DNA from 3 places in the Amphritea sp. HPY genome. Region 3 is predicted to be linked to each of the others. Evidence: predicted binding sites of a transcription regulator. Region 3 holds the regulator's gene; each other region holds the start of a gene.

Region 1 (5,461 bases), 1.6 Mb from region 3:
AGTACTGCGTACTGATCCTGGCGTTCATGGTACCGGCATTCTTCATGTCTATGCAGATTACTGGTCACTTCCTGCCACAGGTTGGTCTGGGTGCGACGCTTGATACAGGTATGTCAGTTCTGGCTACGCTGGATCAGCTGTCTGTTGACCTTGGTTTTGCTGAGTATACCGCCGGTAAGAAATCGACTATCGATATCTTCTGTCTGACAGCTGCGCTGATGGCCGGTACTGCAGGTCTGCCACACGTTATCGTACGTTTCTTCACTGTGCCTCGTGTAAAAGACGCGCGTACTTCTGCTGGTTGGGCGCTGATCTTCATCGCTATCCTGTATACATCAGTACCAGGTGTTGCTGGTTTCGGTCGGGTTAACCTGATTCAGACTGTTAACGGTGCGGATAACGCTGGTACTGAATATGCAGCAATGCCTCAGTGGTTCAAGAACTGGGAAAATGCGGGTCTGCTGGGCTGGCACGATTACAATGGCGATGGCAAGGTTCAGTATGCTGCCGGCGCTGCGTTTGACGGTGCTAAAGGTAAGCCTGCGTTTGATGGCGATGCCCGTGGCGAACATGGTGAGCGTGCGGTAACTAACGCTAAAGCTAACCCTGTTGCTGTTAATGGTGCTCCATATGCCAACGAGGTGTACGTTGACCGTGACATCATGGTACTGGCTAACCCTGAGATCGCTCAGCTGCCAAACTGGGTAATTGCCCTGGTCGCTGCTGGTGCGGTTGCTGCGGCACTGTCTACTGCGGCAGGTCTGCTGCTGGTAATCTCTACCGCGATTGCGCATGACTTGATGAAGACAATTATCAATCCGAAAATTACCGAGAAACAGGAGTTGATGTATGCACGTCTGGCTGCGATCGTGGCTATCTGTATCGCCGGTTACTTCGGTATCAATCCGCCTGGATTCGTGGCGCAGGTAGTGGCACTGGCCTTTGGTCTGGCTTCTTCCTCCGTATTCCCGGTTATTGTGATGGGTATCTTCAACAAGCGCATGAACAAAGAAGGTGCTATTGCCGGTATGGTTGTAGGTCTGGGTTCCACTATGGCTTACATGATTTACTTCACCTTCATGGGCGGCGATAAAGCTGACCTGTTCCTGGGTATCTCTACCGGTGGCTTCGGTGCTATTGGTATGATCCTGAACTTCATCGTGGCATACGTTGTTTCAATGATGACTCCTCCTCCGCCAGCGGAGATCCAGGAGCTTGTTGAGAAAATCCGTGTACCACGTGGTGCGGGTACAGCTCACGCTCACTAAGATCTGAAAGGATCTGGCTAAATGTAAGGCGCGTCAGCTAAGGTTGGCGCGCCTTTTTGTTTGTCAGATGGATGTCGTTCTGGTTTAGTTAATACAGAAACAGAAAATAGATGTTCTGGCTTTGATTGGTTAAAGCTTCGGTTTAAAGGGTTGGTTACAGACTCTTTATGCAGAGACTTTAGATGGTGCTTATGGCCCTTAAGGAGAGAGATTCATGCCTTCTTCGTTCAAAATGGAAAATATGCCATTCAGCCTGCTGGATGAGCAGGAACAGAATCAGCTGCGCGCCAGCCTGGATATTGGTTATTACCAGGCCGGTGAAACATTGCTTGCCGCCGGTGATGTGCCTGAAGGTGTTTACGTAATACTTAAAGGGCAGGTTGGTGAGAGTGATGTAGTCGTGTCCGATGATGAGGAAGACCGGCATGAACATGTGTTTGTGCATTACACCAATGAAGATTATTTCGGTGCCTGGTCGGCTATTCGGGGTAAGGCGATCCATAACTTCATCGCTGAAGAGGAGACTATTTGCCATATATTGCCAACTAAAACTTTGTTGGATCTGTCGGCCAGCAATAGTCGTTTTGCCGACTACTTCCAGCAGAGCCTTTCTGCCAAGACTGAGATACAGGCTCAGGAAGGCGGCGATCAGGATATGGCCGAATTCATGCTGGCACAGATTAAAGACGGTGTGATCCGAGAGCCGTTGATAGTGCTGGAAGGGACTACTATCTATGAAGCAACTCTGATGATGCGTGAAAAGCATGCTGATTGTGTGCTGGTTAAGCGGGGAAATCGTTACGGTATGGTAACTGGAACGGACCTGCTGGATGCCGTGGTTATCAACAAGCTCGAATTGACTTCTGATGTGGCTGAGATCGCCAGTTATCGCCTGATCTCAACGACCTCAGATGATTACCTGTTTAATGCACTGATTACGATGACCCAACAGCATATTGAGCGGGTTGTGGTAATGGATGATAACCAGCTGGCCGGCGTTGTTGAGCTGACCGATGTGTTGAGTTATTTTTCCAGTCATTCCCATGTTATCGGCTTACGTATTGAGCGGGCCAAGACGATTGAAGATCTGTACGAGGCTGCTCATGGCCTGAATGATCTGATCAAGGCTCTGGTAACTCATGGCGTTAAAGCCCGCTTTGCTATGGATCTGATCGCGGCAATGAATGGGCGGGTTATCGCTAAACTATTCGATCTGATCGTACCAGTGGATATGCAGCCCCATGTTTGCCTGGTCGTGATGGGTAGTGAGGGGCGTGGGGAGCAGGTTATTAAGACCGACCAGGATAATGCGCTGATCTATCGTGATGGTCTGATCTGGCCGGAGATGCAGGAGACGATGAATAAGTTCAGTGAAACGCTTATCTCGTTTGGCTTTCCGAAATGTCCGGGCGATATTATGGTTTCTAACCCGGCCTGGGTTAAGTCTATCGGGGACTGGACGCAGCAGCTGAGTGACTGGTCATACCGGTGCGAGGGTGAGGCGCAGATGAATCTGGCGATTGCTGTTGATGCACACCCGGTGGCCGGTAATCACGCTTTGTTCAAAACGTCCCGGAACTGGTTTCTGCGGCACCTGCAGGATAATGATGTTTTCTTCTCACATTTTGCCAAGGCGTCGCTGGAGTTTGATACCCCGCTGACCTTCTTCGGTAACCTGAAGGAGAAGGGTGAGCTGGATGTTAAGAAGGGCGGAATTTTCCCTATTGTGCACGGTATTCGTACCATGGCGTTGCAGTATAAAATTCTGGAAACAAATACCTTCAAGCGGATAGAGGCTTTGGTGGAGCTGGGGCAGATGAAAGAGGAACATGGCAGGGAGATGGCAGAGGCTCTGGCGCTGTTTATTCAGACCCGTTTGCGCCAGCAGGTAAAAAGAATTGATGACTCAGCTGATGGCGTAGACCAAACGCCTAATACCATTGAGTTGGCAAATCTGGATAAAATGGAGCGTGACTTGTTGCGTGATGGTCTGCATATAGTCAAAGGATTTAAAAAGCACCTGTCACTCAGGTATCACCTGGGAGGATAAGCCGGAATATGATTATTCCCAGATCGATAAGAAGAATGAAAGAGCGTATGGACCATAAGACGGGTCCATACGCGCACCTGTTTGAACCTTACGACGGTGATGAGGTTGTATCGCTGGACTGTGAAACGACCAGTCTGAATGTAAAAGAGGGCGAAATTTTATCTATCGGCGCTGTAAAGATAAAAGGGCGCAAGGTGATGACCAGTGAACGGCTGGATATCAAGTTGAAACCACCGAAAAGCCTGACAGGTGATTCGATTAAGATCCATAAGATTCGAGCCGCGGATCTGGTGGATGGTGTATACATGGATGAAGCGCTTGAGAAAGTGCTGGAGTTCGTGGGTAATCGCCCGATTCTCGGCTACTACGTCAACTACGATATCCGGATGCTGGAGAAGTACCTGCGACCCCGCTATGGATTTGGATTGCCGGGTAAGGCGATTGAGTTGTCCCATGTTTATCATGACATTATTAAGTGGCGACATGTCGGCGGCGATGTTGATCTGCGTTTTGATACGATCTCTCAGAATCTCGATATTCCAATGCTGGAGCGGCATACCGCATTAGGTGATGCGATTACGGTAGCGCTGATGTATGTCCGACTACAGCATGGCTCACCGCCTAAGGCGAACTGATAACGATAGAGCGTCAAAAAATAAGCGAGCCACTGGCTCGCTTTTTGCATTATATATTATGAAGATTGTTTTTTGACGTTGTAGTGTGACGTTTTATTGGCGAAAGCGGTGGTTTTAATGCTTGCGATGCCTGAGACCTTACTTATAATGTCAATATAATGCCGTTTTGGGGTGGTTATGATTGAGAGAACTGACATTAATTCTGTGCTGGAGCAGATGCGTTCGCTTCAGGCGCAGGCTCAGCAGGGCTCAACGCAGCAAGGTGTCAATCAGTCTGTAGCGATCAATAAGGGCTCAGACGCGCCGGATTTTGGCGAGATGCTGAAAGGTGCCGTTGATAGCGTTAATGAAACTCAGGGTGAGGCCAAGGCTCTGGCAACGGCGTTTGAGCGTGGTGATGCTGGCGTAGATCTGCATCAGGTGATGATCAGTATGCAGAAAGCATCCGTTTCGTTTCAAGCGATGACCCAGGTACGGAACCGTATGGTAACCGCCTATGAAGATATTATGAAAATGCCGATCTGATCGGTGGCTTTTGATTAGTACGGTTTTTCGATTGATTCAACTTTTTATTGGTAAAGACAGATATTCATGATTCGACAGGTGTCCGACTAAATGGATAACGCAACTATGCAAGCAGGAACCGGAAGTGGCGGTGGTCCCGTAACTTTTGGTTTTAACCGCTTAGGGCTTGTGCGTCAGCTGGGGCTGATGGTGGGGCTTGCTGCCACTATCGCCATCGGCTTTGCTGTTGTGCTCTGGTCTCAGGAACCCGATTATCGGGTGCTTTACAATAATGTTGCATTCGCCGACGCCAACGAAATAATTGAGCAGCTACAATTTAATAATATCCCCTATAAATTTGATGCCAGTGGTCGGGCCATTCTGGTGCCTGATGAAAAATTGCATCAGGCGCGATTGCGGTTGGCTGCGGAAGGTTTTACTGGCGACAATACCGTCGGTTTTGAGCTGCTCGATAAGGAGCAGGGCTTAGGTACCAGTCAGTTTATGGAAAATGCCCGCTATCGCAGGGGGCTGGAAGGTGAGTTAGCGCGGACGATTACCAGTATGATCGCGATACGTAAGGCGCGGGTTCATCTGGCTTTGCCTAAGCAGTCAGTATTCGTTCGTGATCAGCGTAAACCGACCGCCTCGGTCTTTCTTGAGCTTCTTGCAGGTCGCAGGCTGGAGCAGAATCAGGTAGCCGCAATCGCTAATCTGGTGGCTTCGAGTATTCCGCAGCTTGCCAGCGACGATGTTACCGTGGTCGATCAGAAAGGCCGTTTGCTGAATACCCGTGAAGCTGATGTCGATGTAGTGCTGGCGGCAAAGCAGCTCGAGTATACCCGCAAAGTAGAAGAGACTATGCTTAACCGGGTCAACAGTATACTGCAGCCGGTATTGGGGCTGGGTAGGTTCCGGGCTGAGGTTTCCACCGATATTGATTTCACCTCGGTTGAGCAGACCGATGAGATTTATAATCCTGAACTGCCTTCTCTGCGCAGTGA
Region 2 (5,461 bases), 1.8 Mb from region 3:
TTGATAAGGACTGTGATATTGGACTGCGACAGCCGGCCTATCGCCCGAAACACCTCTTGCATTGCTGGCGCTTCACCAATAATTTCAGTCTGCGGTTCCACCTCCTCTTGAGCTTGCTGCTGCTGTTGTTGCTCTCTGGCGTGTTCAACTGCCCGCATAACAAGAGCAACCGCCTCATCAATATCAAAAGGCTTTGGCAGGTATTCAAACGCACCGCCTTTATATGAAGCGACTGCACTTTCCAGATCCGAATGCGCTGTCATGATGATGATCGGCAGTTCGGGCAAGCGCGCAGTAATCCGCTCCAGCAGGTCCAGCCCATCTATACCCGGCATTCTAATATCGCTAACAACAACATCGGGAGTATCCCGTTCCAATTGTTGCAATAAGCTATCACCATTCTCGAATAGAGTGACATCAACCCCTTCACCGGACAACGCCTTATCAAGCACCCATCGGATGGATCGATCATCATCGACAATCCAGACATTCGCTGCCTTAGCCATCTTATTTACTCCAGCGGTATCAATAGTTGAAATTTGGTTGTGCCTGGTTGAGTCTCACACTCAATCAGGCCTTTATGCTGCGCCAGCACAGACTGGGCGATCGATAAGCCAAGCCCTGTTCCGGCTGCACGACCACTAACCATCGGATAGAAGATTTTGCTCAGAATATCTTCCGGAATACCCGGCCCGTTATCGATTATGTCGACGCAACACACCAGCCGATGCATCTCAGCACCCAAGGTAATATTGCGCACAACCCTGGTGCAGAGCTTTATCACCGGATGTTCAACCTCAGATTCCTGCATCGCCTGCATGCCGTTACGCACAATATTAAGCACCGCCTGAATCAGCTGTTCGCGGTCCCCCATAAACTCAGGCAAGCTAGGATCATAATCCCTCACCAGCTGAAGCCTGCCACCGGTTTCCGCACTCACAAGGCTGCAGACATGCTCCAGAATCGCGTGAATATTAACCTCTTCCAACTGCGGCATCTTATGCGGCCCCAGCAGACGGTCGACCAGATTACGCAGCCGATCGGCCTCATCGATAATCACCCGGGTATACTCATGCAACGACTCATCATCCAGCTCCCGCTCCAATAGCTGAGCAGCACCACGCAAACCACCTAAAGGATTTTTAATCTCATGGGCCAGACCCCGCACCAGACTAATCACCGTCTCATGGTTACTTAACAACTCCTCTTCCCGGGAAATTCGAATTAATCGATCCCGCGGGGTGACCTCAATGAGCAATAGCCGGCCATATTTCTGAGGCAGCGGATTTACACTGTAATCAACCGTCAGTTCAGTGCCTTTAAGAGTATTGAGCTTTGCTTCGCGCTTGGTAAACGGATGCCCGGTTTTCAGAGAAGCGTTTAGCGCCTGCTGGTTATCATCAACCAGAAACCAGTCCTTAAAGGCAATCTGCTGCAACCTTCTGGAACTGGCCTCAAGCAACATCTCCGCTGAAGGATTCATATAGACAAGCTCAAGATCACCATCAACAAGAATCGCCGCGGTGGTCAGATTGTCCAGTATATGTTTATGCAGATCAGATGCTTTCATCGGGAACCTTCAGCAAACCTAAAACAAATAGCGTCATTCCTTATTAACAAAGCAAGAAGCAAACCAATATGTTCAATATCCAATAAAACCAGTAACCAGCCAGAATCAACCGGATTCAAGCAATACCAGTATCATCTGGAACATATTAATTGCACTTATATGTTGCAGTGTAGGGCAATCAACAATATTTGCACCACATTAGTGCAACTGGTGTTTTTTGGTAATTTTGAAAGACAAAAAAAAACCTCCCGTGAGGGAGGCTTTTATCGTTAATCCTTAAGGATTAAACAGAGTAGTACAGGTCGAATTCAACCGGGTGAGTAGTCATGCTCACACGCTCGCACTCTTCACGCTTCAGACCCAGATACGCGTCGATCATGTCGTTAGTGAATACACCACCGGCAGTCAGGAAGTCACGATCGTTATCCAGAGCATTCAGCGCTTCTTCGAAAGATGCTGCTACTGTTGGAATCTCAGCCGCTTCTTCAGCTGGCAGGTCATACAGATCTTTATCTGCAGCATCGCCAGGGTGAATCTTGTTCTGAATACCGTCAAGGCCAGCCATCATCAGTGCTGCGAAGCACAGGTATGGGTTAGCAGAAGGATCAGGGAAGCGAGTCTCTACGCGGTATGCCTTAGGGTTAGTCACATAAGGGATACGGATAGAAGCTGAACGGTTACGGGCAGAGTAAGCCAGCATTACCGGTGCTTCAAAGCCAGGAACCAGACGCTTGTATGCGTTAGTAGAAGCGTTAGTCAGTGCATTCAGTGCTTTAGCGTGCTTGATGATACCGCCGATGTAGAACAGGGCAGTTTCACTCAGACCAGCATATGCATCGCCGTGGAAGATGTTAACGCCATCTTTAGACAGAGACATGTGAACGTGCATACCTGAACCGTTGTCACCAACGATTGGCTTAGGCATGAATGTAGCAGTCTTGCCGTAAGCGTGAGCAACGTTATGTACACAGTACTTCAGGATCTGAACTTCGTCTGCCTTAGCAGTCAGAGTGTTTGGACCTACACCGATTTCGCACTGACCAGCAGTTGCTACTTCGTGGTGGTGTACTTCGATAACCAGACCCATCGCTTCCATTGCGTCACACATAGCGCCACGCAGATCGTGCAGAGAGTCAACCGGTGGTACTGGGAAGTAACCGCCCTTAACACGTGGACGGTGACCAGTGTTGCCGCCTTCCATGCTGTGGCTAGAAGCCCATGAAGCTTCCTGAGAACCGATAGAGTAGCCGCAACCACTGATATCAGCGTGCCATTTAACTTCGTCAAACACGAAGAACTCTGGCTCAGGACCAAAAATAGCTGTATCGGCAATACCGGTCGACTTCAGGTACGCTTCAGCACGGTTAGCAACAGAACGTGGATCACGCTCATAACCCTGACCAGTAGCAGGCTCAACGATGTCACAACGAACAATAATAGTTGAATCTTCAGAGAACGGATCCATAACAGACGCGCTGTCATCAGGCATCAGAATCATGTCAGACTCGTTAATACCTTTCCAGCCACCGATGGAAGAACCATCGAACATCTTACCTTCTTCGAAGAAATCTTCATTTACTTCGCTTGCAGGAATAGTTACGTGATGCTCTTTACCATGAGTATCGGTAAAACGCATATCTACCCAACGAACTTCGTTGGCTTTGATCAGATTCATAGTCTCTGACATTTGGCTTTCTCCACTAGATTAAATCGCCAGAATTCTTACTGCCCGTAACTCAATTAGGAGCATTGAATAACAGGCCATAAGCTCATATCGCTTTTACAGAGCAAACAACATGCCAGATCTCTCCAACAGCGAAAGCACTGCGTTTAAAGCAGATATAGTGATCGCAATATCAAAATATTGCACCAATAACGCGCACCAACAAAGCAAAGCGAACCATTTTGGTGCGGATTATTTTTTAGTATACCTTATCACTCTATCTGGCCTTAAAAAGGTGCCGACATCATACTCCAACAATTTGGACATATCCTCTAAAACAGATCAATAAACAAGAAAAAAACCTATTTTGCGGATTCTCAGCACAAGAAACGCACAGAGTGGCCATAACTCATGTATAATGCCCGCCTTATTAAATTGTCTGCACAGGTTCCCAGACGTGATCGAAAAACTCAGAAACATCGCCATCATTGCCCACGTTGACCACGGTAAGACTACCCTGGTTGATAAACTTCTTGCACAGTCCGGAACCCTGGGCCGTCGTGACGAAGGCACCGAACGAATCATGGATTCGAACGACCAGGAAAAAGAACGTGGTATTACCATTCTGGCTAAGAACACCGCCATTGAGTGGAATGACTACCATATCAACATCGTAGATACTCCTGGACACGCCGACTTCGGTGGTGAAGTAGAACGAGTTCTGTCGATGGTTGATTGCGTCTGCCTGTTGGTTGATGCCGTTGATGGTCCTATGCCACAAACCCGCTTCGTAACTCAGAAAGCATTCGATCAGGGCCTGCGCCCAATCGTTGTAGTCAACAAGGTTGACCGCCCTGGCGCTCGTCCTGACTATGTTATCGATCAGGTATTCGAGCTGTTTGATAGCCTGGGTGCTACCGATGAACAGCTGGACTTTCCGGTAATCTACGCTTCCGCCCTGAACGGCATTGCAGGTCTTGAGGCTGATGAACTTGCCGATGATATGACCCCACTGTTCGAAGCAATTGTCGAGCACGTTGAGCCTCCTAAGGTTGATACCGAAGGTCCTTTCCAGATGCAGATCTCTGCACTGGACTACAACAGCTACGTTGGTGTTATCGGTGTTGGCCGTATTACCCGCGGAACAGCGAAACTTAATCAACAGATTAAAGTTATCGACGCTGAAGGCAAAGTACGTAACGGCAAGCTGCAGAAGATCATGGGCTACCTGGGCCTCGAACGTGTTGAAGTTGAAACTGCACGGGCCGGCGATATCGTCTGCGTAACCGGTATCGAAGTTCTCAACATCTCCGATACTTTGTGTGATCCGGCACAGGTTGAAGCACTGCCGGCTTTGTCCGTTGATGAGCCTACAGTTTCTATGACCTTCCAGGTCAACGATTCTCCTTTTGCTGGTAAAGAAGGTAAATTTGTTACCAGCCGTAATATCAAGGATCGCCTGGAACGTGAACTTATCCACAACGTAGCACTGCGCGTTGAACAGGGCGACTCACCTGAGAAGTTCCAGGTTGCCGGTCGTGGCGAACTGCACTTGTCGGTGCTGATCGAATCCATGCGTCGTGAAGGTTACGAACTGGGTGTATCCCGCCCTGAAGTAATTCAGAAAGAAGTTGACGGCGAAATCCATGAGCCTTACGAAGTTGTACTGATCGATGTTGAAGATCAGCATCAGGGCAGCATCATTGAAGAGCTAGGCAAGCGTAAAGCAGACATGACCAACATGGAAGTTGACGGAAAGGGACGCGTACGTCTGACCTTCCTGATGCCTTCCCGCGGCCTGATCGGTTTCCGCTCCCTGTTCATGACAATGACCTCCGGTAGCGGCATCATGACTTCTGTGTTTGACCACTACGGTCCTGTAAAGCAGGGTGAAGTCGTCAGCCGTAGCAACGGTGTTCTGGTTTCCATGGTATCCGGTAAAGCACTGGCTTACTCTTTGTGGAACCTGCAAAGCCGCGGCCGCTTGTGTGTTGTACCTAACATCGATGTGTATGAAGGCATGCTGCTGGGTATTCACAGCCGCAACAACGACTTGGCGGTCAACCCTATTAAGGGTAAGCAGCTGACCAACGTTCGAGCTTCCGGTACCGATGAAAACATCCAGTTGACTCCGCCAATCAACTTCACACTTGAGCAGGCACTGGACTTTATCGAAGACGACGAACTGGTAGAAGTAACACCAGAGAGCATTCGTCTGCGTAAAAAGC
Region 3 (5,461 bases):
GCTCCCAGGTTAAGGGGATACACAATGTTAACTAACACCATCAACAAACTAGCCCTGCTACTGCTAATGTCAGCTTCGGTACAGGTAATGGCCCTGCCGGACGACCGTAACAAGCCGATCCATGTCAGCGCCGATAGCGCGACCCGCAACGATCAGAGCGGCATCACCTTATATAAAGGCCGTGTCGAGCTGGCCCAGGGTAGCATGCAGATCACCGGCAGCAGCGTCGAAATTCGCCAGAATGACAGTGGTTTACGCGCCATCGTTGCCAAAGGGAAACCCGCCAAATATCAGCAGCAACCTGCGCCAGGTGAGGAGATCACCTACGCATACGGTCAGCGGCTCGAATACAATATCAAGACCCAGAAACTGACAATCACCGGTCAGGCTAAAGTCACCCAGGGTAGCGACACATTCAGCGGCAACAAGATTGTTTACGACATGCGTAAAAGCATTGTCGACGCATTCAGCGACAACAGTTCCAACGGTGAGCGGGTACAGATGGTAATCCAGCCTAAACCGGCGGTACCGGAAACCGAATCTGAGTCCAGCACTGAATCCATTAGTACACCCGAAGCAGAGCAACCAACCGAGACCGGACAAGAGCAGCCTCAATGAGTCGACTGGAAGCGTTAAACCTGGCCAAAAGCTATAAGAGCCGGGCTGTTGTAAAAGATGTTTCACTGTCCATAGAAAGCGGTCAGATCGTTGGCCTTCTGGGTCCCAACGGGGCAGGCAAAACAACCTGTTTTTATATGATCGTCGGCCTGGTTGATGCCGATCAGGGCCGCATCAAAATTGATCATGAAGAGCTGACACATTACCCGATGCACGGCCGTGCCCGCAAAGGCATTGGCTACCTGCCCCAGGAAGCATCTATTTTCCGCAAGCTCAGCGTGCACGACAACATCATGGCCATACTGGAAACCCGCAAGGAACTGAGTCGTCTCGAGCGAAAGCAAAAGCTGGAACAGCTACTGGAAGAATTTCATATCTCCCATCTCAGCAGCAGCCTTGGCATGAGTCTGTCCGGCGGTGAACGGCGACGCGTTGAAATTGCCCGCGCCCTGGCCACCGAACCCACCTTTATACTGCTTGATGAGCCATTTGCCGGTGTCGACCCAATCTCGGTCAGCGATATAAAGCAAACCATCAAGCATCTGCAAAAAAAGGGAATCGGCATTCTCATTACCGATCACAATGTCCGCGAGACTCTGGACATCTGCGAGCAGGCCTATATTGTAAGTGAAGGATATATCCTTGCTCAGGGCTCACCGCAGGATATACTGAACAACCAGCAGGTAAAACAAGCCTATCTTGGCGAACAGTTCCGTCTCTGATAATAATGATCCAGCATTACGGTAAAGTGATCTCTATTTTATGAAGCAAGCGTTACAACTTAAAATCGGTCAGCACCTGACGATGACCCCACAGTTGCAGCAAGCGATCCGCTTGCTCCAGCTATCGACGCTTGATCTGCAGCAGGAGATCCAGGAAGCCCTGGAATCGAACCCGATGCTGGAAGTTACCGAAGAGGAGCACCACGACTCTTCCGAGCAGGAAACGCCTGTGGCGACCAGCGAAGCCGGGGAAGTAGTAGTCAAAACCGAAAGCGAAGAGACCCAGGTTGCCGATAGCGACTGGAATGAAAATATTCCTGAAGAGCTGTCCACAGATAGCTCCTGGGAAGATACCTTCCAGACAGTTTCAACCTCGACCTCAAGCAGCAGCGACTTCTCAGACATGTCAATGGAGTCTAACGATACCTCTGACGAAACCCTGCAGGACCACCTCAGCTGGCAGCTTAACCTGACCCCGATGAGCGATGTCGATCAGCTGATCGCAACCAGCCTGATCGATGGTATCGATGTCGATGGTTACCTTACAGTCACTCTGGAAGCGATTCACGAGCACTTCCTGGCCCAGGATGAAGAACAACTCAACAGTATTGAACTGGATGAGATTGAAGCCGTACTACGCCGTATTCAGCAGTTTGATCCACCTGGCGTTGCCGGGCGCAACCTCGGAGAGTGCCTCAGCATTCAGCTTCAGCAGATGCCGGAAGATACTGAATTCCGACGCGAGGCGATCAAGGTCGTCACTCAGTACATCCATCTGCTTGGTAGCCATGATTACAAGCAACTGATGCGCAAGGCGCGCCTCAAAGAACACCAGCTGCAGCAAGTTATCGAACTGATTCAGACCCTCAACCCAAAACCTGGCGCAATGATCACCAGCAGCCAGTCTGAATACGTTACTCCCGATGTACTGGTGCGTAAAGAACAGGGGGTCTGGCACGTACTGTTAAACCCTGAGGTATCACCCAAGTTACGTATCAATGATGGTTATGCCGGCCTGATCAAGCGTGCCGATAGCAGCCCGGATAATACTTACCTGAAAAACCACCTGCAGGAAGCGCGCTGGTTCATCAAGAGCCTGCATAGCCGCAACGACACCCTGCTAAAAGTTACCCGGGAAATAGTTGCCCGCCAGGAAGGTTTTCTGGAGCATGGCGATGAAGCGATGCGGCCGATGGTATTACACGACATAGCCGATGCCGTAGAGATGCACGAATCGACAATTTCACGGGTTACCACGCAGAAATTCATGCACACCCCGACCGGCATCTATGAGTTGAAATACTTCTTTTCCAGCCACGTCAGCACCGCAAATGGTGGCACCTGTTCATCAACCGCTATCAGGGCACTGATCAAGAAACTTGTCGCAGCAGAAAATCCGGCCAAGCCACTGAGTGATAATAAGATCGCACAGCTGCTGGATGATCAGGGCATAAATGTTGCGCGCCGAACAATCGCAAAATATCGCGAGTCGCTTAGCATTCCGCCTTCTAATGAACGCAAGCGTCTGGTTTAATAATATTATTTAGTGGGAAACGGGCTCAGTCCCGAATATAGACAACTAGGAGATTACCATGCAGATCAATATCACTGGTCACCACGTTGAACTGACTGATTCAATGAGCGAATACGTACACTCTAAATTTGGTAAACTGGAACGTCATTTCGATAACATTACTAATGCACAGGTAACCCTGAGCGTGGAAAAAACCCGCCAGAAAGCCGAAGCTGATGTCCGCGTTGCCGGCGGTCAGCTATTTGCTACCCACGAGCACGACGATATGTACGCAGCAATTGATGGCCTGATCGACAAACTCGACCGTCAGGTAATCAAGCACAAAGAAAAAATGAAAAATCACAAATAGTAGTATCTATCCATAATGTTAATTAATGAACTGCTGTCACCTTCAAGGGCCATCTGCGCCCTCGAAGGCGGTAGTAAAAAACGCACCCTTGAAATTGTCAGCCGACATATTGCCGAACAACAACCGGAAATGACCGCCGATGAAATATTCAGCGGCCTGATCAACCGGGAACGACTCGGCAGTACAGGCATCGGAGAAGGGGTTGCGATCCCCCATTGCCGGCTCAGGGACTGTAACCAGGCACTGGGTATTCTTATTCAACTGGACCAGGCCATAGAGTTCGACGCTATCGATGGTAAACCGGTAGACCTTCTATTTGTTCTGCTGGTGCCGGAAGAAGCATGCGATGAGCATCTGCAAACCCTGGGTAATCTGGCAGAGCTGTTCAGTCAGGAAACATTCCGTGAACGCTTACGCAGCGCTCAATCCAATCGCTCCCTGTACAATGCCGCAGTTGAATTTCAGGCGGGCTGATACTAGTGAAACTAATTGTTATCAGCGGCCGCTCCGGCTCCGGCAAATCCACCGCACTTCAAGCACTTGAGGATGTCGGCTTTTACTGCATCGACAACCTCCCGGCACTGCTGCTTCCGGAGCTGGTCAATCAGATTCTCACCCAGCAGGATCACCCGCCGCAACTGGCAGTAAGCATTGACGCCCGCAACCTGCAGAGTAACCTGCAACGCTTTCCTGAAGTTTTCCTGCAGTTACGACAAAGCGGCAAAGTAAGCTGTGAAATCCTGTTCCTGGATAGCTCAGAAACAACCCTGTTAAAACGCTATAGCGCCACCCGACGCAAACATCCCCTGTCCGATGATCAGCAAGGCCTGCAGGAATCGATCAGTTATGAGCGCAAACTACTGGAGCCCTTAGCTGACCTGGCCGATATCCGTATCGACACCACCCGCATGTCGCTGTACGAGCTTCGCGACAGCATCAAACTCCGGGTTGCCAAACGGCAAGAGCAGGCATTATCAATTCAGGTTGAATCCTTCGGCTTTAAGCATGGTGTACCACTGGATGTAGATTTCACCTATGACGTACGCTGTCTGCCAAACCCATACTGGATACCAGAACTGCGCGGCCATACGGGACAGGAACAGCCGGTCATCGATTTTCTTGATCAACAGACCGAGGTACAGGAGATGCTTGCGGATATCATCGCGTATCTGGAAAAATGGCTGCCCTCCTTCGAGCGTAACAACCGCAGCTACATCACCATTGGCATCGGCTGCACCGGCGGTCAGCACCGTTCGGTCTATATCAGCGAGCGATTGGCTGGCCATTTCCGGACAACTATGGATAATGTGCATATTCGACATCGGGAGCTATCCTGAGCCACAGTAACACCGGAGTCCGACTATGCAGGAAAAGCAGATCACAATTATCAATAAGCTGGGCCTGCACGCCCGTGCTGCGGCCAAACTGATCAACGTAACCAGCCAGTTTTCAGCGGATATCCAGCTCATAAAAGATGGTCGCAAGGTCGACGGCAAGAGCATTATGTCCGTGATGATGTTAGCCGCCAGCAAAGGCACCGATCTGACGGTAACCACCGATGGCGAAGACGAACAACAAGCCCTGATCGCAATTGAAACGCTAATTAATAACCGTTTCGATGAAGAAGAGTAACTTCGCACCTTATTCCTTTAAAAACAATCCGATATAATACCCCAGATAACAGCTCGGTAATGTTGGCGGATCTCGCCAATGGCTGCCCATAGCTTCAGCTACCCATAGTTTCTTAATTGCCTGATCAACTGGGGCTTGATATGACTGTTTCCCACAGCGCTACCGAACTCGACAAGCTGAACATCGCTCTTGAAGAAGGCGCTTTCAAGCAGATCAGTCATACTCTGAATAAAGTCCTGCGCCCGTCAGAAGTCGCCCATCTGATCGAAAAATCTCCACCTAAAGAGCGCCATCTGCTGTGGAGCCTGATACACAAAGATATAGAAGGGGAAGTGCTGCAGGATCTGGGCGACGATGTTCAGGCTGAAATCCTGAGCAAGATGAATACCTCGGAAGTTCTTGCGATCACCGAAACGCTGGAAACCGATGACCTGGCAGACGTAATGCAGCAACTGCCGGAAACGGTGATGCGCGAGCTGCTGCGGTCAATGGATTACCAAAACCGCGAACGCCTGGAAAAGGTCCTCTCCTATCCGGAAGATACCGCCGGTGGCCTGATGAATACGGACACCATCACTATCCGGCCGGATATTACTATTGAAGCGG

Evidence for each region. Region 3 encodes sigma-54, which starts transcription at its own class of promoters, with help from an activator protein. Its sites were predicted from a motif close to TGGCACNNNNNTTGCTNT; they were not measured.
Region 1: the regulator sigma-54 is predicted to act here: its motif matches at 3,987-4,004, upstream of fliE (flagellar hook-basal body complex protein FliE).
Region 2: the regulator sigma-54 is predicted to act here: its motif matches at 1,619-1,636, upstream of glnL (nitrogen regulation protein NR(II)).

Annotation. Positions count from the first base shown of each region.
Region 1 is NZ_CP194015.1:4,917,800-4,923,260, forward strand. Features, by position in the region: gene ACQUQM_RS21820 (sodium:solute symporter family protein) at 1-1,268, shown strand, start outside; gene ACQUQM_RS21825 (DUF294 nucleotidyltransferase-like domain-containing protein) at 1,483-3,318, shown strand; gene ACQUQM_RS21830 (3'-5' exonuclease) at 3,327-3,953, shown strand; gene fliE (flagellar hook-basal body complex protein FliE) at 4,131-4,478, shown strand; gene fliF (flagellar basal-body MS-ring/collar protein FliF) at 4,569-5,461, shown strand, end outside.
Region 2 is NZ_CP194015.1:5,179,232-5,184,692, reverse strand. Features, by position in the region: gene glnG (nitrogen regulation protein NR(I)) at 1-506, opposite strand, end outside; gene glnL (nitrogen regulation protein NR(II)) at 512-1,570, opposite strand; gene glnA (glutamate--ammonia ligase) at 1,854-3,257, opposite strand; gene typA (translational GTPase TypA) at 3,691-5,461, shown strand, end outside.
Region 3 is NZ_CP194015.1:3,361,640-3,367,100, forward strand. Features, by position in the region: gene lptC (LPS export ABC transporter periplasmic protein LptC) at 1-35, shown strand, start outside; gene lptA (lipopolysaccharide transport periplasmic protein LptA) at 25-618, shown strand; gene lptB (LPS export ABC transporter ATP-binding protein) at 615-1,340, shown strand; gene ACQUQM_RS14980 (RNA polymerase factor sigma-54) at 1,381-2,874, shown strand; gene hpf (ribosome hibernation-promoting factor, HPF/YfiA family) at 2,933-3,223, shown strand; gene ptsN (PTS IIA-like nitrogen regulatory protein PtsN) at 3,239-3,697, shown strand; gene rapZ (RNase adapter RapZ) at 3,703-4,560, shown strand; gene ACQUQM_RS15000 (HPr family phosphocarrier protein) at 4,586-4,855, shown strand; gene mgtE (magnesium transporter) at 4,996-5,461, shown strand, end outside.